2 regions of the Ralstonia sp. VS2407 genome follow, and region 2 is predicted to be linked to the other one. Evidence: predicted binding sites of a transcription regulator. Region 2 holds the regulator's gene; the other holds the start of a gene.
The links. Region 2 encodes LexA, which represses DNA repair genes until DNA is damaged. Its sites were predicted from a motif close to ACTGTATNNNNATACAGT; they were not measured.
Positions count from the first base shown of each region.

Region 1: the regulator LexA is predicted to act here: its motif matches at 3,824-3,841, upstream of recA (recombinase RecA).

Region 1 is NZ_JBRFVG010000007.1:187,819-197,452, reverse strand. Features, by position in the region: gene sucC (ADP-forming succinate--CoA ligase subunit beta) at 1-1,056, opposite strand, end outside; gene ACU8YE_RS14105 (DUF2889 domain-containing protein) at 1,123-1,749, opposite strand; gene recX (recombination regulator RecX) at 2,036-2,515, opposite strand; gene recA (recombinase RecA) at 2,612-3,670, opposite strand; gene ACU8YE_RS14090 (response regulator) at 3,936-4,649, shown strand; gene ACU8YE_RS14085 (sensor histidine kinase) at 4,642-6,210, shown strand; gene ACU8YE_RS14080 (sodium/substrate symporter small subunit) at 6,207-6,518, shown strand; gene ACU8YE_RS14075 (3'-5' exonuclease) at 6,527-7,177, opposite strand; gene ACU8YE_RS14070 (DUF294 nucleotidyltransferase-like domain-containing protein) at 7,194-9,020, opposite strand; gene ACU8YE_RS14065 (cation acetate symporter) at 9,086-9,634, opposite strand, start outside.
Region 2 is NZ_JBRFVG010000001.1:645,172-654,805, reverse strand. Features, by position in the region: gene ACU8YE_RS03095 (replicative DNA helicase) at 1-1,340, opposite strand, end outside; gene rplI (50S ribosomal protein L9) at 1,483-1,935, opposite strand; gene rpsR (30S ribosomal protein S18) at 1,960-2,238, opposite strand; gene priB (primosomal replication protein N) at 2,251-2,577, opposite strand; gene rpsF (30S ribosomal protein S6) at 2,619-2,987, opposite strand; gene ACU8YE_RS03070 (asparaginase) at 3,081-4,073, opposite strand; gene ACU8YE_RS03065 (ferredoxin--NADP reductase) at 4,210-4,986, opposite strand; gene lexA (transcriptional repressor LexA) at 5,241-5,891, shown strand; gene ACU8YE_RS03055 (hypothetical protein) at 6,011-6,196, shown strand; gene ACU8YE_RS03050 (cupin) at 6,537-6,848, opposite strand; gene ACU8YE_RS03045 (dipeptidase) at 6,864-8,594, opposite strand; gene ACU8YE_RS03040 (nuclear transport factor 2 family protein) at 8,727-9,125, shown strand; tRNA gene ACU8YE_RS03035 (tRNA-His) at 9,162-9,237, opposite strand; gene dusA (tRNA dihydrouridine(20/20a) synthase DusA) at 9,327-9,634, opposite strand, start outside.

The DNA of each region.
Region 1 (9,634 bases), on a different contig from region 2:
GGTGCCCTTCATGCGCACGACCAGCGGCACCGACAGCGACACAGCCTTCGCCGCCGCGATCACGCCTTCGGCGATCACGTCGCAACGCATGATGCCGCCGAAGATGTTGACCAGAATGGCCTTCACGTCCGGGTTCTTCAGCATCAGCTTGAAGGCTTCGGTCACCTTCTCAGTGGTGGCACCGCCGCCCACATCGAGGAAGTTGGCCGGCTCGCCACCGAACAGCTTGATGGTGTCCATCGTGGCCATGGCCAGGCCGGCGCCGTTCACCAGGCAACCGATGTTGCCGTCGAGCGAGATGTAGGCCAGGTCGAACTTCGAGGCTTCGATTTCAGCCGGGTCTTCTTCATCCAGATCGCGGTAGGCAACGATTTCCGGGTGACGGAACAGCGCGTTCGAATCGAAGTTGAACTTGGCGTCCAGCGCGATGACCTTGCCGTCGCCGGTCAGGATCAGCGGGTTGATTTCAGCTTGCGAAGCGTCGGTTTCCCAGAATGCCTTGTACAGGCCCTGCAGGGCTTGACGGGCTTGCGGCACGCTCGCGTCGGGCACGCCGATCTTGCGGGCGATGTCGTCAGCCTGGGCGTCTTGCAGGCCGGCTTGCGGATCGATCAGAAGCGTGTGGATTTTTTCCGGGTGCGATTCTGCGACTTCTTCGATGTCCATGCCGCCTTCGCTCGAGGCCATCAGCGCGACCTGCTGCGACACACGGTCCACCACCAGCGACACGTACAGTTCCTTCTTGATGTCCGCGCCTTCTTCGATCAGCAGACGCTTGACCAGCTTGCCTTCCGGACCGGTCTGGTGCGTCACCAGCGTCATGCCCAGGATGCTGCTGGCGTATTCCTTGACCTGCTCCATGCTCTTGGCCACCTTCACGCCGCCGCCCTTGCCACGGCCGCCCGCATGAATCTGCGCCTTCACGACCCACACCGGGCCGCCCAGGGTTTCTGCGGCCTTGATAGCCTCGTCGACCGAGAAGGCCGGAATGCCGCGCGGAACCGGCACATTGTATTTGCGCAGGATTTCCTTGCCTTGGTACTCATGGATATTCATGCGTGTTTCCTTTGCTAGGCAGAGTGAGTGTGATGAGTATTGAAAACGCGAACAGCGCGGTGCCCTTCAGGACGAGGGCTCAGGCGACAGTTCGGTGGGTGGCGGTTGGATCTTGGCTTCGGGCTGATATGCAAACCAGCGCGGGTAATGCTTGCGGACCACCTCGCCCTCAAGATGCAGGGCATGGCAGCCGTGGAGTTGATAAGGCGGTTTTTCACCGGGCTCGACAGGCCGGAGGTCGTTCGAGTTGTCGCGCACCGGGAAGACGTCGCCCGCGAAGGCCTGGATGGCGGCGGTCGGCAGCACGCCACACAGCTCGGTCAGATGCGTACAACCCGCCACGCCGCCAAGTCTCTCACGCGAGGCCTTTCGAAATCCCTTCATCAGGTTCAGGCCGATGAGCTTTCGGTAGGCGGGGCCAATCGTGTCGCAATGTGTGGGGTACGGCACCCAGTCGGAACACGCTTCGGCATCCACGACGTTCATGCGGGTATCGATCGTCACGCGCAGCCACAGGTCATGCAGCGGCTGGCCCTCGGGGCGCACGCCGCCGCTGGCCAGGGGGATGTCGCGTGGTTTGGTGTCGGTCAGGCGCGCTTCGATGTCCCACAAGCCGTCTTCCCGCAAATAGGCCTCCACCGTGATGGCACGGCGGTGGCGCATGACGCGCGGGACGGGGGCAGACAGAGGCATGGACCAGACAGACCGATAGGACCGATGGAGGCGGCGCACGCGGATCTCGCGCATCGCCTGCAGGACGTATGTAGAAGCGCATCAGCCGCCACACACGAACACTACCGCCCAGCAACCAGAATTGAGGGCGATATCAAAGACTTGGATTTTAACACGTCGCCACGACCGGGCAGGTCGCGTGCTGCAATGCAGTGTGAAAGTGGTTGCAACAACCTCGAGAGGTGCAACTCACGCGATCCGCACACAAATGAATTGTCCGGACGAATTGTTGCAAGATCGACAGTACTCAGTCCGACCCGTCCCCATCTTCGAGCAGTTCATCGGTGCCTGCAATGATGCGCGAGACCACGGCCCTGGAGAATCCACGCGCCATCATGTATCGCACCTGCTTGGCCCGTTCGGCCAAGTCGGCCGGTGGGCGGCCGAAGCGCTTTTCCCACAGGGCTTTCGCCCGTGCCGCTTCCGTGCTTTGCAGTTGGGCCTTGACCTCGCCCAGCGTCTCTGCGCCCAGCTGATGCGTTTTCAGCTCCTGCATCAAGCGCGCTGTACCGTAGCGACCTGCGCGGCGGTGCACCATGCTTTCGGCAAACCGTGTGTTGGAGAGCCAGTTCTCGCCTTCCAGCCAATCCAGCAGCGCGTCGACCTCCTCGGCGGATGCGGCGTGCGGAGCCAACTTACGGCGCAATTCGATGCGGCTGTGCTCGCGCCGAGACAGATAGCCCAGCGCACGAGCCTTGAGCGATAACGGTGGGCGCGGCAACGGCATACGGTTCCAGGCTCAAAAAGAAAACGCCCACCGTTGGGGGACGGCAGGCGTATGAAGCTCGATAGAGCCGTCGATCTGCGTCGACGGCCAACCCAATTACTCTTCTCCGACTTCCTCGGCCACTGCGATGGCGCCCATCGGCGTCACGCCCAGTGCTTCGCGAACCTTGTTTTCGATGTCGCGGGCAAGGTCGGGGTTCTCACGCAGGTATTCACGGCAGTTGTCGCGGCCTTGGCCGATGCGCTCGCCGCCGTAGCTGTACCAGGCGCCGGACTTTTCAACAATCTTGGCTTCCACACCGAGGTCGATGATTTCGCCCTCGCGCGACACGCCCTGGCCATACAGGATGTCGAAGATGGCCTCGCGGAACGGCGGCGCCACCTTGTTCTTGACGACCTTGACCTTGGTCTCGTTGCCGACCACGTCGTCGCCCTTCTTGATCGAGCCGATGCGGCGGATGTCCAGACGCACCGAAGCGTAGAACTTGAGCGCGTTACCACCCGTGGTCGTTTCCGGCGAGCCGAACATCACGCCGATCTTCATGCGGATCTGGTTGATGAAGATGACCATGCAATTGGTCTTCTTGATGGTGCCGGTCAGTTTGCGCAGCGCCTGGCTCATCAGACGGGCCTGCAGGCCCGGCAACGCGTCGCCCATTTCGCCTTCAATTTCAGCCTTCGGCACCAGCGCGGCCACCGAGTCGATGACGATCAGGTCGACCGAGCCCGAGCGCACCAGCGCATCGGCAATTTCCAGGGCCTGTTCACCCGTGTCCGGCTGGGAGATCAGCAAGTCCGGCACGCTGACGCCAATCTTGTCAGCATAAGTGACGTCAAGCGCATGTTCTGCGTCGATGAAGGCGCAAGTACCGCCCAGCTTCTGCATCTCGGCAACCACTTGCAGTGTCAGCGTGGTCTTGCCCGACGATTCCGGACCGTAGATTTCAATGACGCGGCCGCGCGGCAGGCCGCCAACGCCCAGCGCCACGTCCAGCCCCAGCGAACCCGTCGACACGACCTGGACCGGCTCGACCTCGGCGTCGCCCATCTTCATGATGGAGCCCTTGCCGAACTGCTTTTCGATCTGCGCGAGCGCGGCAGCCAGCGCCTTCTGCTTTTCCGCGCTCATCGCGGCTGCCTTCTTACCGTCTTCCATGGTCGTCCTTCGTGCAAATTGGTGTATAAATGGGCCGCAAGGGCTTGCGATTCCAGCGGTTGCCTGCAACAACGGGCCGCTGGCTGATTGCCCCGACGCGACCCATTCCATGACTTTAGCGCCGCCAAGACTACAGCACCGCGAATTCGGAGTACTGTATAAAAAACCAGTGGTTTTGACAAGTCTCCAGAACATATGTCGCGCGAAAACAATGTAGCGGGCGGGATGGGCAAGACATCTTGCCCGGCATCGCGGGGAGACACGCATGCGCATCCTGATTGCCGAAGACGACGCCACGCTGGCTGACGGGCTCACACGCTCGCTACGCCAGGCGGGTTACGCCGTCGACCAAGCCTCCGATGGGGCGACTGCCGACGCGGCTCTGTCCGCGCAGACGGCACAGACCTATGATCTGCTGATTCTCGACGTGGGCCTGCCGCGCATGTCGGGGCTGGAGGTCCTCAAACGCCTGCGCTCGCGCGGGGCCATGCTGCCGGTGCTGATCCTGACCGCCGCCGACAGTGTGGAGGAACGCGTCAAGGGCCTGGACCTGGGCGCCGACGATTACATGGCCAAGCCGTTCGCGCTATCCGAACTGGAAGCGCGCGTGCGTGCGCTGGTGCGGCGCGGCACCGGCGGGGGCGCCACGCTCGTGCGCCATGGGCCGCTGGCGTTCGACCAGGTCGGGCGCATCGCCTATATCCACGACCAGGTGGTGGAACTGTCGGCGCGTGAGATCGGGCTGCTGGAGATCCTGCTGGCGCGCGTCGGCCGCCTGGTCTCGAAAGAGCAGTTGGTCGACCACCTCTGCGGCTGGGGCGAGGAAGTCAGCAACAACGCCATCGAGGTCTACATCCACCGGCTGCGCAAGAAGATCGAGGTGGAAGGCATCCGCATCGCGACCGTGCGCGGGCTGGGCTATTGCCTGGAACGCATGGCCACCCCAACGACCACCACCGCGACAGCTGCCCATGGGTGACCGGCTGGCCTGGCCGTGGCGTCGGCATCGCGCGTCGCTGCGCGAGCGCGGCGATGCGGCGCCCGGGCCCAATGGCCGTGACGAGGACAGCGACCTCGCCGACACCCTCCCCCACCTCGAAGACGACGCCACGCGGCCCGTCGCCCGATCCCTCTTCGGCGAAATTCTCGACTGGATGCTCGCGCCGCTGCTGTTGCTGTGGCCGATGAGCATTGCGGTGACGTACCTGGTGGCCAAGTCGATTGCGAATGCGCCATATGACCGCGCGCTGGAATCGAGCGCGATCGTGCTCAGCCAGCAGTTGCGCGAGGTGAATGGACGCGTGACGCTGCAACTGCCGATCTCGGCGCGTGAGATTTTGCGTGCGGACGAAACCGACAATATCTACTACCAGGTGCTCGGCACCAACGGTGAGTTTGTCTCGGGTGATCGCGACCTCCCGCTGCCGCCCGAAGAAGACGCCAACGCCGGTGGCCTCGTGCAACTGCGCGACGACCACATCCACGGCGCAGAGATTCGTGTTGCGTATACCTTCGTGCAGCGGCCGGGCTCCGACGGCAAGCCCGCGCTGGTGCAGGTGGCGGAGACGCTCGACAAGCGCGCGCAACTCGCCAACGAAATCATCAAGGGCGTGATCCTGCCGCAGTTCGTGATCCTGCCGTTGGCGGTGATACTGGTGTGGTTCGGCCTCACGCGCGGGCTGGCGCCGCTCAATGCGATTCAGGAACGCATTCGCGCGCGCAACCCGGGCGACACCAGCCCCATCGATGAAGGCGCCGCGCCCCAGGAACTGACGCCGCTGGTGGCGTCGTTCAATGATCTGCTGGGGCGGCTGGAGCAATCGGTGCATACGCAGAAGCGCTTCATTGCGGATGCCGCGCATCAGATGAAGACGCCGCTGGCCGGGCTGCGCATGCAGGCCGAGCTGGCCCAGCGCGAACAATCGCCCGATGAACTGCGCCGCACGCTCGCGCATATCGCCGACAGTTCGGATCGCACGGCGCACCTCGTCAAGCAGTTGCTCTCGCTGGCACGCATGGAGAACATGGGCGCGACCGACGGTCTGGTGCCGCTGGATATCTGCGCGCTGTCGCGCCAGGTGGTGGCCGACTGGCTGCCCAAGGCGTGGGCCAAGCAGATCGACCTCGGTTTTGAGGAGCCGGGGCCGCCGGTCATGATTTCGGGCAATGCGACGATGCTCGCCGAGATGCTCAACAACCTCCTCGACAACGCGATCCGCTACACGCCCGACGGCGGACATGTCACCGTGCGCGTGACTACGGCGCCATTCGAGCCGTTTGTCTTCATCGACGTGGACGACACCGGCCCCGGCATCCCGGTGGCCGAGCGCGAACGCGTGATGCAGCGCTTCTACCGCATTCTCGGCACACAAGCCGAGGGCAGCGGGCTGGGCCTGGCCATCGTGCGCGAGATCGTGCAGCAGCATGGCGGCGACATCGAGGTGCTCGACAACGTGTACCAGGCGTCACCGCGGCTGGCGGGGGCGCGCTTTCGCATTACGTTGCACCTCTGCTCGCGGGGCGAGGAAACCAACGCATGAGCATTACGCCCGGAACCCCGGCGCGCCGCCGGTGGATTACCAACATGCGCTGGATCGCGGCGCTGCTCGCGGTGTGGTTTGTGGTGACGTTCGTGGTCGCGTTCTTTGCGCGCGACCTGTCGACGCACTTCTTCAACTCGGACTGGACCTTCGCCTACTGGGTCGGCGCGCAGGGTGCGCCCATCGTGTATGTGCTGATTACAGTCCTCTATGCGTGGCGCACCAACCGCGCCGCGGATGCGGCCACACAAGACGACGAAACGGCGCAAGGCGAGGCATCTAAGTCATCCCACCCGCCGTCCATCTGACCCGGACGTTACGCTGCACCCAGATGGCGCAGCTTCACAAACGCCAACGCTGCCATCACCGCGTCGTTAAGCGCGTCGTGCGCGTCCCAGGTCGGCAAGTCCAATCCCTTCATGACAGTGGCGAAGCGCAGATCCAGATCGGGGTCGCCCTGTTGCCGATACGGCGGCAGCTGCCGGAACTGATAGTCGTAATACAGGGCGGAGACTTCAATCTTGGGCTGCGGCAAGCCGATGCCAAGCATGGGCGCCACCACCCGATTGAGCATTGCCACGTCGAACTCAAGGTAGTAACCCACCAATGGCCGGCTGCCGATGAAGTGCAGCAGTGCATGAACGGCCTGCTCGATCGATACACCGCTGTCCAGGTCGCGGTTGCGCAGACGATGCACGCAGATGCTGTCTGCGCGCATCTCCCCGCGCGGCCTGATCAGCAATTCCAGGCGCTGGCTGGTCAGAATGCGATTGCCGACGATACGGACGGCGCCGATGGAGATGATCTCGTCGGTGCGCACGTTCAGGCCTGTGGTCTCGCAATCGAGCGCGACCCACTCATCTGGGGGCGGGGCCTCGAACAGGAAGCGAAACGCCGGATCGCGCAACCTGCGCAACTGGCGCCGCCTTTGCAGTGCCTGCAGCCAGTCGGAGAGCCGTCCGTTCATGACTGCCCGTCCATCTTCACATCCACTCGGTCCGCCAGCGCTGCCGCAGCAGCGCCTTGAAGCGTTTGACGGTGCTCAGCGCATCCTTGAGCAGATCGCGCTCCAACGACGACAGGCGCGACAGGTGCACGTCGCACGACACCGGTTGATGCGCATCGATTTCCGCCAGCCCGGCCTTGAGCCGCAGCGTCATCAGGAAGTGCAGGCTCTCGCTCAACTCGGCAGCCATGTGCGCGTCGAGGGCCTCGGCGCGCACCAATGCATCCAGGCGCGGCACAGTGCCGGTCTCGTCGAGTATGCGGTGGGCCAGCGCAAGGCTGCGCACCCCGTGGACAATCGGGAAGATGCCCTCCTTCTTTACGTCGAGCACTGGGTCGGAATCGCCAAACCCGAGCAGGCGATCCCGCCAACCTGGCGCGGCACTGAAGGCTTCAATGGCAGCGGCAAAGCGGCCAAGTACCGCGTCATTGTCGATCGTCAGTTCCAGCAGCGTCCGCCGCAGTTGTTTGAGCAAGGCGGCATCGCCGCACACCGCATGCGCATCGAAAAAGATGGCCAGATGCATCAAGCCCTCGGGGCTCGGCAGGATCAGCCATTCGCGAATGCGTCGCGCAAAGTCGCTCGCGCTCATGCACCACTCGGGCCGGCTGAGCATGATGCCGCCCGGGCAAGGCGGATAGCCGAACGCGGCCAGCGCATCGGAGAAGCGCGTGACGATGCGCTGCAGATCAGCGGGAGGCACGTAGCCATCGCGCAGCACCAGCGCGTTGTCCTGATCGGTCTTGAGCAGTTGCTCGCCGCGCCCCTCGCTGCCCATGACGAACAGGCAACTGTTTTCCACCAGTTCCCGGGGGGCGATCATCTGCCAGGCCCGCTCAAACAGCCGCGCGTTGATTTCGCGCACGAGGCTGGCAACGTGGTCAATGCGCGAGCCGCCACGGGTGAGCAGCGCGACCATCCGCGTGATCTGCGCGGCCACCTGCGCGAGTGCGTCCAAGTCCTGGGCCAGGTTGATCTGCACCGTCAGCAGATACGAGTGGTTGGCCAGGAAGCTGAACACATCCAGTGATTCGAGCAAACCGAGAATGTCGTCTCCCTGCGTGACGACGAGCCGGTGAACGCGATGGCGCAGCATCAGTGTCAGGGCATCGCCGATCTGCGCGGAGGCCGGCACGGTGATGAGGGAGAACTGGCTCATCTGGCCTACCGGCAGACGATCCAGCGGTGTGCCTTGCAGGACGGCGCGCTGCAAGGAACTGCGTGTGAAGATGCCCATGCGCGGCGGGCTGCTGGTGCCATCACGCACGAGCACGTTGGAAGTGTTGTGTGCCTGGAACAGCTTGACCACGGAGACCACGTCCGTGTCGGCATCCACAAAATGGGCGGGCCGGATGAAGGCATCGCTCACGCGCGAGACGGCCAGCGACTGCATCGTCTCCATGCTTTGCCGCTGGGCAATGGCGCTCAGCTTGCTGCCGAGGTCTGAAAAAAGCAGCGCACCGAAGGTGGCGTTGGCCGCAATGAGGTCACGCACCGCCTGGCGCGCAACCTGATAGACGACGACTTCTTGAGCCGCGACGAAGCGGCTGCTCGCCTTGCCGGCCACCAGCGCCCGGCCGTCAAAGCAATCGTCGGGTCCATAGGTAGCGATCAGCTCGTCGCCGTCGTACTGGGCGACGCGGCCTTTGATGATCAAGAACAGGTGCAGCGGTGCGGCACCCGTATCGAGGATGATTTGCCCTTGCGGGTAGTAGCCGATGTCGACGGCATCGCGCACCAGGCGCTGCTCGTCCTGGTTGAGGCAGTCGAACGGCCAGACGGTGAAGTTGAAAGCGCTGGGCATGGTTGCCTTGAAGGCGGGCGATGCAATCGCGTCACCCGCCTCCCATCAGCGTGGCGAATTGCCGATCAGTGGCCCGATGCGCCAGCCGCACCGAGACCCGTTTCCGAACGAACCTGCTGCGCGGCAAACGACGCCTTCTCGTTCTTGGCGCGAACACTGCTGTCCAGCACCGAGAACAGCCACACGCCCACGAAGCCGATCGTCATCGAGAACAGCGCGGGCGACGTGTACGGGAACCACGCCGAGCCCTTCGGATAACCGAGCGTGGCTTCCCACACCGACGGCGAAACGATCGTCAAACCCACCGACGAGATCAGCCCCAGGAACCCGCCAATGACCGCACCGCGCGTGGTGCAGCCCTTCCACAGCATCGAGAGGAACAACACCGGGAAGTTGGCCGACGCCGCCACCGCAAACGCCAGCGACACCATGAACGCGATGTTCTGTTTCTCGAAAGCGATGCCGAGCAACACGGCGATCACACCGAGCACCAGGGTGGTGATGCGCGACACCCTCAGTTCATCTGCGCTGTTGGCCTTGCCGTGCTTGAAGACCGTGGCGTAGAGATCATGCGACACCGCCGAAGCGCCCGACAGCGTGAGACCCGCCACCAC
Region 2 (9,634 bases):
TTCGTGTATTCACCCAGGAACGTGAGACGAACCGTACCAATCGGGCCGTTACGCTGCTTACCGATGATAATTTCGGCCGTACCCTTGTCCGGAGAATCGGGGTTGTAGACCTGATCGCGATAGATGAACAGGATCACGTCGGCATCCTGTTCGATAGCGCCGGATTCACGCAAGTCCGACATCACAGGACGCTTGTTCGGGCGCTGTTCCAGGCTTCGGTTCAACTGCGACAACGCAATCACCGGGCAGTTGAGTTCTTTCGCCAAGCCCTTCAGCGATCGCGAGATTTCCGAAATTTCGGTCGCGCGGTTCTCACCGCCGCCCGAGCCCGACATCAGCTGCAGGTAATCGATGACGATCAGACCGAGCTGCCCGCACTGCCGTGCAAGCCGGCGCGAACGCGCACGCAGCTCCATCGGGTTCAGCGCGGGCGTTTCGTCAATGAAGAGCTGCGCGTCATTCATCTTCTGGATGGCGTGCGTCAGGCGCGGCCAGTCCTCGTCGAGCAGACGGCCGGTACGCAGCCGGTGCTGATCCAATCGCCCAACCGAACCCAGCATACGCATGGCGAGCTGCGTGCCCGCCATTTCCATCGAGAATACGGCCACCGGCAGGCCCTGTTCCACCGCTACGTGTTCGCCGATGTTCAGCGAGAATGCCGTCTTACCCATCGATGGGCGGCCGGCCACGATGATCAGATCACCGCCCTGCATACCGCTCGTCATGCGGTCGAGATCGACGAAGCCGGTCGGTACGCCCGTAATGTCGCTCTGGTTGTCGCGGTGGTACAGCTCGTCGATGCGCTCGACCACCTGCGTCAGCAGCGGCTGGATTTCCAGAAAGCCCTTCTGCCCGCGCGAGCCTTCTTCGGCAATCGCGAACACCTTGGATTCAGCCTCATCCAGCAGTTGGCGCACATCGCGGCCCTGCGGGTTGAAGGCTCCGGCGGAAATCTCGTCGGCGATCGTCACGAGTTGGCGCAGCACGCCGCGGTCGCGCACGATTTCCGCATAGCGACGGATGTTGGCAGCGCTCGGCGTGTTCTGCGCCAGCGCGTTCAGGTAGGCCAGGCCACCCACCTCTTCCGCCTTGCCGGCGGCCTGCAACTGCTCGTACACCGTGATCACGTCAGCAGGCTTGGCCTGCGAGATCAGCTTGCCGATGTTGTGGAAGATCAGCCGGTGGTCGTAGCGATAGAAATCGTGCTCGTTGATGAAATCGGCAATGCGATCCCAAGCGGCGTTATCCAGTAGCAACCCGCCGAGCACCGACTGTTCGGCCTCGATGGAATGCGGGGGTACCTTGAGGGAATCGAGCTGGGGATCGGAGGGCGCGTTCATGGCGGGATTATAGCGGCGCTGCTCGGTCTTCAATCTGAACCCCTGACACAAAGGACAACAAAAAAAGGCAGAGACTTTCGTCCCTGCCTTCTTGACTCGCGTCGCTCGGTGACCCGTGCGCCGCGAGGTACTGCATGCGCGCTTAGGCCGATTCGCCCAGCACCGACACGTTCACGTCAACTGCCACATCGGTGTGAAGCGACACGACGACCGGGTGGTCGCCCACGGTCTTCAGCGGGCCGTTCGGCAGACGCACTTGCGCCTTCTCGACCTTGAACCCTTGAGCAACCAGTGCATCAGCGATGTCGTGGTTGGTGACGGAGCCAAACAGGCGGCCGTCCACACCAGCCTTTTGCGACAGTTGCAGCGTCAGGCCATTCAGCTTCTCGCCTTCGGCTTGCGCAGCAGCCAGCTTTTCAGCTGCCAGCTTTTCCAGCTCAGCGCGGCGGGCTTCGAATTCCTTGATGGCGGAATCCGTGGCGCGGCGGGCTTGCTTGTTCGGGATCAGGAAGTTACGAGCGTAACCGTCCTTCACACGCACCACGTCGCCCAGGTTACCCAGGTTGACGACCTTCTCGAGCAGAATAATTTGCATTGTGAGTTCTCCTTATCCCGCTGATTAGTGCTTGTGCTGATCGGTGTACGGCATCAGCGCGAGGAAACGTGCGCGCTTGATGGCCGTGTCCAGCTGGCGCTGATAGATCGCGCGCGTGCCGGTCAGGCGGGCCGGGGTGATCTTACCGTTCTCGCCGATGAAGTCCTTGAGCGTGTCCAGATCCTTGTAGTCGATCTGCTCAACGCCGGCCACGGTGAAGCGGCAGAACTTCTTGCGCTTGAACAACGGGTTTTGCTGCTGGAAGCGCTTCTTGTTCTTCGCGTCGCGCTGCTTCTTGTTCATGAATGCCATGATTCAATCCTTTACGAATACGTTACATCCGGAGATGTGAAAGACCAGTGCCTTACTGCTGCGGTGCTTGCGAGCCAGGAATCCTACGCAATCCAGGACGGTGCCCGGAGCGATGCGATCCAGAACGGAAGCCATCTTGCCGGCTGCCAGTGCTTCCATCGAAAACTCGATCTGCCGCACTGTCTGCGCTTCGACCGCCTGCCCGCTGTATGCCAGCAGACAGTTGACGATCGGCACGCCGGCCGGGGTGTATCGCATCACCTCGCGCTCGACCAGAGTGGCAACGAGCTGCAGGCGGTTGATGGCGTTGTCCCCGTAGGTTTCGTTCATGCTGGCGATGCGCGATCAGGCTTGCGCAGCACCACGCGGCATCAGGCGGCCTGTTCGGTCTGAGCGGCGGCCTTCTTGGCCTCTTCGCGTGCGACTTCCTTCATCATCGGCGACGGCGCCGTTTCAGCCTTCTTGGTCTGAACGATGAGGTGACGCAGCACGGCGTCGTTGAACTTGAACGCGTGCTCGAGCTCAGCCAGGGTTTCCTTGCCGCACTCGATGTTCAGGCACACGTAGTGAGCCTTCGCGAGCTTCTGGATCATGTAGGCCAGTTGACGACGGCCCCAGTCCTCGACGCGGTGCACTTGGCCGCCTTGCGTGGTGACCGTGCTCTTGTAGCGCTCGATCATCGCGGGCACTTGCTCGCTCTGGTCCGGATGGACGATGAATACGATTTCGTAATGACGCATTGACGCTCCTTGTGGATTAAGCCGCCCGGGCGTCACACTCCGGTGCAGCAAGGTTGGTTAGCCTGCCATTATACGCAGGCCTTGGCGATTTTTTCAATATCGATCAATGACTTGCTGCAGGGAGGCAACTTCTGCCTGGGCGCGGCCCGAGGCCAGAAGCAACGTCAGCAGCACACGCGCCTTATAGGGGTTCAGCGAGCCGCTCGATGCCCAGCGCTCTCCGCCCGGCTGCGCGGGCACCACGCCGGCACCGGTACGCGTGGAACGCAGCACGAAAACGCCCTGCTGACTCGCTCGGTTCAGCGCCGCCTCAAGATTCGCATGGATGGAGCCCGCGCCGGTTGCGGCAACGACCAGCCCCTTCACGCCAGCGGCGACCAGGGCATCAACCAAGCGCGTATCGGGCTGCGCATAGCTCGCCACAACCTCAACCCACGGCCACTGGCCTGCGGGCGGCATCGGCAGCACGTCGGTTGCGGCTACACGCTGCGCTGCACGCTGAAACTGTACTTGCGCGTCGAGCACAAAACCCAGCGGGCCCGTGTCCGGCGAGACAAACGCCTCGACCGCGTAAGTGTGTCCCTTCTGCACATCGCGAGCGGCATGCACACGCTGGTTGAGCGCAACCAGAACGCCGCGCCCGCGCGCCGATGGACTGGCTGCCAGCCGCACCGCATTCAGCAGATTCAACGGCCCATCCGCCGACAGCGACGTCGACGGCCGCATCGCCGCCGTCAGAACAATCGGCGTATCGGTCTGCTGCGTCAGGTGCAGCAGCATCGCGGTTTCTTCCAGCGTGTCGGTGCCGTGCGTGATGACCACGCCGTCCACACGCTCGACGTCGATCCAGTGACGGATCCGCGCCACCAGTTTTTCCCACACGTCGAACGTCAGGTCCTTGCTGTCGATCTGGGCGACCTGCTCGGCGCGCACGTTGGCAAGGCGCTCCAAACCGAGCTTGCTGGCCGCAAGCAGTTGATCGATGGGGACGGCGCCAGCGCGATAGCGTGCGGCGGAGCCAGCGTCGTCAGCAGAGCCGGCGATTGTGCCGCCGGTGGCGAGGATGGCGATGGTAGGCAAGGACATCGTTGCAGACATGCGTTGTGGGCAAGGCGCGCATTGTATCCGCCCGCCCCGCCTTTGCCGACGCGGGATTGCCCTGTGCGCCCAGAAAACAAAACGCCGGCACACAGGCCGGCGTTTGCAGCGGGAGCCGTGTCGATTATTTCTCGACGAAGGCGCGCTCGATCACGTAGTCCCCGGCTTCGCCCATACGCGGCGAAATCTTGAAACCGCGGGCATCAAGCAGCTTGCAGGTGTCTTCCAGCATGGCCGGGCTGCCGCAAATCATCGCCCGGTCGACAGCCGGGTCCATCGGGGGCAGGCCGATGTCGGCAGAAAGCTTGCCGTTATCGACGAGGTCGGTCAGGCGGCCCATGTTGCGGAACGGCTCGCGCGTGACGGTCGGGTAGTAGATCAGCTTCTCGCGCACCTGATCGCCGAAGAACTCGTTATTCGGCAATTCGCGGGTGATGAAGTCGGCATAGGCCAGCTCGCTCACTTGGCGCACGCCGTGCAGCAGCACGACCTTCTCGAAGCGCTCGTAAGTGTCCGGGTCTTGGATGATGCTCATGAAGGGCGCGAGGCCGGTGCCAGTGCCGAACAGATACAGGTTCTTGCCGGGCAGCAGATCATCCAGCACGAGCGTGCCGACCGGCTTCTTGCTCACCAGCAGCTTGTCGCCCACCTTCAGATGCTGCAGGCGCGACGTCAGCGGGCCGTTCTGCACCTTGATGCTGAAGAACTCGAGGTGCTCTTCATAGTTCGGGCTGGCGATGCTGTAGGCGCGCATCAGCGGCTTGCCCTCGACCTCCAGCCCAATCATGACGAAGTGGCCGTTATGGAAGCGCAGCGCCTGATCGCGCGTGGTCTTGAAGCTGAACAGCGAGTCGTTCCAGTGATGGACGCTCAGAACGGTCTCTTGATTGAAGGCGGACATGGTGACGTTCGGGCCAGCCCAACGAGGCTCAATCGGGCTATGTGGCGATGCAAAAAATCGGTCAAGACCTTGATTTTATGCGATTCGCCGCGGCCGCGCCTGCATGGATTGCGCATAAGCTTCTAACCAGTCGCATAGGTTTTGACGCCGGTCATAAGGGCCGGGTGCTCACGCAACACATCACAACAAAATCACTTGCGCTTCCCGCGTCACTGTATAAAATCACAGCACCTGTTCAAATATACAGTACGCCAATGGCCGCCCTCACCCCTCGCCAACAGCAGATTTACGACTTGATCCGTCAGACGATCCAGCGCACGGGCTTCCCGCCCACACGCGCCGAGATTGCCGCAGAGTTCGGTTTTTCATCGCCCAATGCGGCCGAGGAACACCTGCGCGCGCTGGCACGCAAGGGCGTGATCGAACTGACGCCTGGCGCCTCGCGCGGCATTCGGCTGCGGGCGGCCGGCGACACGGCGCAGCATCAGTTCTCGCTGCCGTCGATGGGGTTGATGCAATTGACGCTGCCGTTGGTGGGCCGTGTGGCTGCCGGCAGTCCGATCCTGGCTGCAGAGCACATTGATCGCCAGTATCAGGTCGATCCGTCGCTGTTTTCTGCGCAGCCCGATTTTCTGCTGAAGGTGCGTGGCATGAGCATGCGCGACGCCGGCATTCTGGACGGTGATCTGCTGGCCGTGCAGCGCGCTGCCGAAGCCACCAACGGCAAGATCGTTGTTGCTCGATTGGGCGACGACGTCACGGTCAAGCGCTTCCAGCGCAAAGGCCGCCATGTCGAACTGATTGCCGAGAATCCGGATTTCGAACCGATCCACGTTGATCTGGATCGTGATGAGTTTCACCTGGAGGGCTTGGCCGTCGGTCTGATCCGGCCCGCTGCTCCGTAAGTCTCCGGCGCATCCCAGCGCCAAACCTTGGCCGTTTGATCCAACCTGGAGGTGAGCCATCGGCCCGCCAGGGCGGAGTCTTGCCACTCGCTTTTCCACCCGAACTCACGAGGTCTGCCATGCGACTCGGATCGATGTCTTCCCGCCGCCGTCCGGTACAGCCGGTGCCCTTCCGCCAAACCCAGGGCGTGCGCATTTATCAGGGGGAGCAGCGCCGTACGATGGTCGGCAGCATGGCCGCCATCTGCCGCATGCTGGATGCGATTCCGGCGGGTTCACGTGCTGCTGGCGCCGAAAGCTGCTAAGGGAAGACGACGATGAAGGGCTTTGCATGGCGCTACCGCAGCCGATCAGGGCATACCCCAATGCTGCCGCCGCAACTGATTTCATACACTTGCCCTGCCCTGAGGACAGGGCTTTCTTCAACTGATTTTCGGCCCGCCGCTTGAGCGGGCTGTTTTTTTGTTCGCAAGTTGCTGCAGCAGCACATTCAACGATGTTCCCTCAGCAAAACGGACGTTTACCCCGATGTTGTTTGGCGTACGTGACAGTAGTATTGCCAATGCCCTCAGGGGCAATGAGATCGCTGAATTCGAAGCCCGCACATTGCGGGCTTTTTTTTCGCCGCAACCGGCTGGCGATCCGCTACACGCTCCCCGCTTTCTCGACAACGAGAATTCTTGCCTCGCCGCGCGGGTGCGCCACGTGCTCGCAGCCGACACCGGCGAAGAAGATGTCACCGGGCTCCAGCACCGCGACCTTCTCTTCGCCGGCTTCGCGGTAATGCATGTCGACCGTGCCGTCGAGCACCACGAACACCTCCTCGCCATCGTTCACATGCCAGCGATAAGGCTGGTCGGTCCAATGCAAGCGCGTGGTAATGCCGCTCATGTTGGCAATGTCGAGCGCGCCCCAGGCATGCTCAGCAGTAAACGACTTGGCGCGGATGATGTTCATGGCGGTTCCCGGCGGTTACTGCATGTAAGGCAGATTGCCAATGCGCACCAGCATCTCGGTGAACATCTGCATATCGAGGTCCAGGTCCGGCACTTCCTTGTACTCGTTGGCGTTGTGCGCGGTGTACTTCTTGCCGGGCATCGCCGGGCCGAAGTTGATGGCATTCGGCATCAGCTTGGCGGTCGTGCTGCCGGCCGTCGGGACGGGCTTGGCGTCGAGGCCAGTCGTGTCGCCGTAGATGTTGAGCAGCGTCGACAACCACGCGCCCTTCGGATCGCGCGCCATCCAGTTGCCCTGGTCATGATTGATCTCCAGGGCGACATGGTTGGCGGTGGCCCATGCGTTGATCTTGCCGGCGATCTCGCCACGCAGCGCATCGGGCGTTTTGCCGCGCGGCATGCGCACGTTGGCGGTCACCTCCACGCGGCCGTTCTTGTCGCCGATCACCGTAGGCGAGATGGTGAGCGGGCCCATGAAGTCATCCTTGTAGGCCACGCCCATGGTGTTGCCGAGGTAATCGGTGCCGTAAACTTCGGCCAGATACCGCACGGCGTGGACGTAGGCGTTGTCTGCCAGGCCAAGATCAGCTGCACGCAGGAAGAGCGCCAAGCGCGGCAGCGGGTTCACGCCCTCTTCCGGGCGCGAACCGTGTGCGGAGGTGCCGGTCACCTTCACGACGATGCTGTCCGCGGTGTGCGTGATGTCAATTGCAAACTTGCCCTGTGCGGCCAAGCTACTCACAAACGCATCGCGTTTGGCTTCGAGCGCGGCGGCCGCCACGCCCAGATCCCCGCCCTTGAGGGTAGCCGTGGCCGTTTGTGGGATGGAGCTGGCCGACGCCGCGCCCGTCATCGAAACGATGGCCGTGTGCGTCGCATCACCGGCCTGCGCAGGGAAAAACACCTTCAATGCGCCGGTGCCTTTCTCCGCAACGACGGCCGGGTACTTGCTGTCGAGCACGATGTTGTACGCCGGCAATTGCGTGTGTTCACGGTAGTACTTCATGCCATCGCCACCGGTTTCTTCGGTGGTTTCGATCATCAGGCGGATCGTGCGCGCGAGCGGCACGCCGCTGTCCTTGACCGTTTTCATGGCGTACATCGCGGCAGCAATGGACCCCTTGTCGTCAATCGTGCCGCGGCCGTACAGCAGATTGCCGACGCGCGTGACCTTGAACGGATCGAGCTTGGTGCCGTCGCCGAGCACCCATTCTTCCGCCTTGGCGGGCACAACGTCGGCGTGGGTCAGGATGCCGAATTCGTCAGAGCCTGTGCCCGGCAGCGTGACTTCGAAGACGCGGTTGTCGACGTTGCGGTATTTCAGGCCGAAGTCGCGCGCCATGCCCTCGACCAGCTTGCCGAACGCCACGATGGCGGGGTTCTCGTATTGCGGAATTTTGTCGTCACGCACCGTCGGCAGCGCGACCATCCTCTCGATCGAGGCGATCACGGCCTGCTGATTGTGCAGGCGGTTGTACAGACCCAGCAGACGCCCAATGTTGACGAGGTCGTCGCCAGTGAGCACGGCCTTCTTCTGGTATGCGGCGACACTGCGTGCAACTTGCGGATCTGCCTTGGCGACTGCCGCGAGAAAGCTGTTCAGGTCAGCCGACGCCGAGGATTGTTCAGCGGCGAGCAACGCATCGAGCTGGGGTTTCTGAAGCGTGGCGGCAAAGGCGCCGGTGCCGCAAGCCAGCGACAGTGCGATCGTCAGCGAAGACAGGCCAATACGGGCAGTGCGTTGCATCGAAGTGGTTTCCGGAAAAGGCGAAGGCGCCATCATAGGGGCGAAGCGCAAGCCCCGCATTGTGCGGCGCGAAAAACGCTAAGCTACGCACGCTGAGCAGTATGCTTGGAGTTTTCCAAGGAGGCTTGCCGCATGGAACCGTCTCTGGATACCGCCCCAGCTCTGCTGAGCGTGCTGGAAGAACTGCGCCGGCGCGAACCCATCTTCCATCGCCCCGAATTGGGCACGCGCCGCGAAGACTTCGAGCGCATGACCACGGAAGATTTCTGGGAAACCGGTGCGTCAGGTCAACGCTATAGCCGCAGCTATGTGCTCGGCGTTCTCGATGCCCGGCATGGCCATATCGGCGAGGATTTCTGGCAAACGCGCGATTTCCGCTGCCAGGAGATCGCGCCCGACAACTACTTGCTGACGTACACCTTGGTGCAATCGAACCGGACGACGCGCCGGGCGACGTTATGGCGGCGGACGGCCGATGGCTGGAAGGTGGTGTATCACCAGGGTACGGTGGTAGCCGACGCGCAGACGTAAAAAAGCCCGCAGAAGCGGGCTTTTTTATTGAAACCTTGGGGTGACTGATGGGATTCGAACCCACGACAACCAGAATCACAATCTGGGACTCTACCAACTGAGCTACAGCCACCATCGTGCGAACAGCAAAACTGACAACTGCTCGGCGAAAAACGAAATTATACAAACATTCTTTCAGCGTGCCTAGGGGGGTCGCGCAATTTATACGGCGACCGCCTCCTCGCCTGATTCTTCGCCGCGCCGCAGGTACGCCCGCGCCTCGTCGAAGAGCGCGTGGGCGTCGGCCAGCGTCTTGACGCGACCCAGCGCCTTGGAATCCGACAGCACGCGCCGCCAGCCGCGGGCACCCGCCACACCGCGATACAGTCCGAGCATGTGCCGCACCGCCGCCCCCGCGTAGCCTCCGCGCTCCACCCAGCGGCCGACGTAGCCGATCATCGCCTCTTCCACCGCGGCGCGCGTGGGGGCCTCCGTAGCTGCGCAGTAGTACCGCGCATCGAACGCAGCCA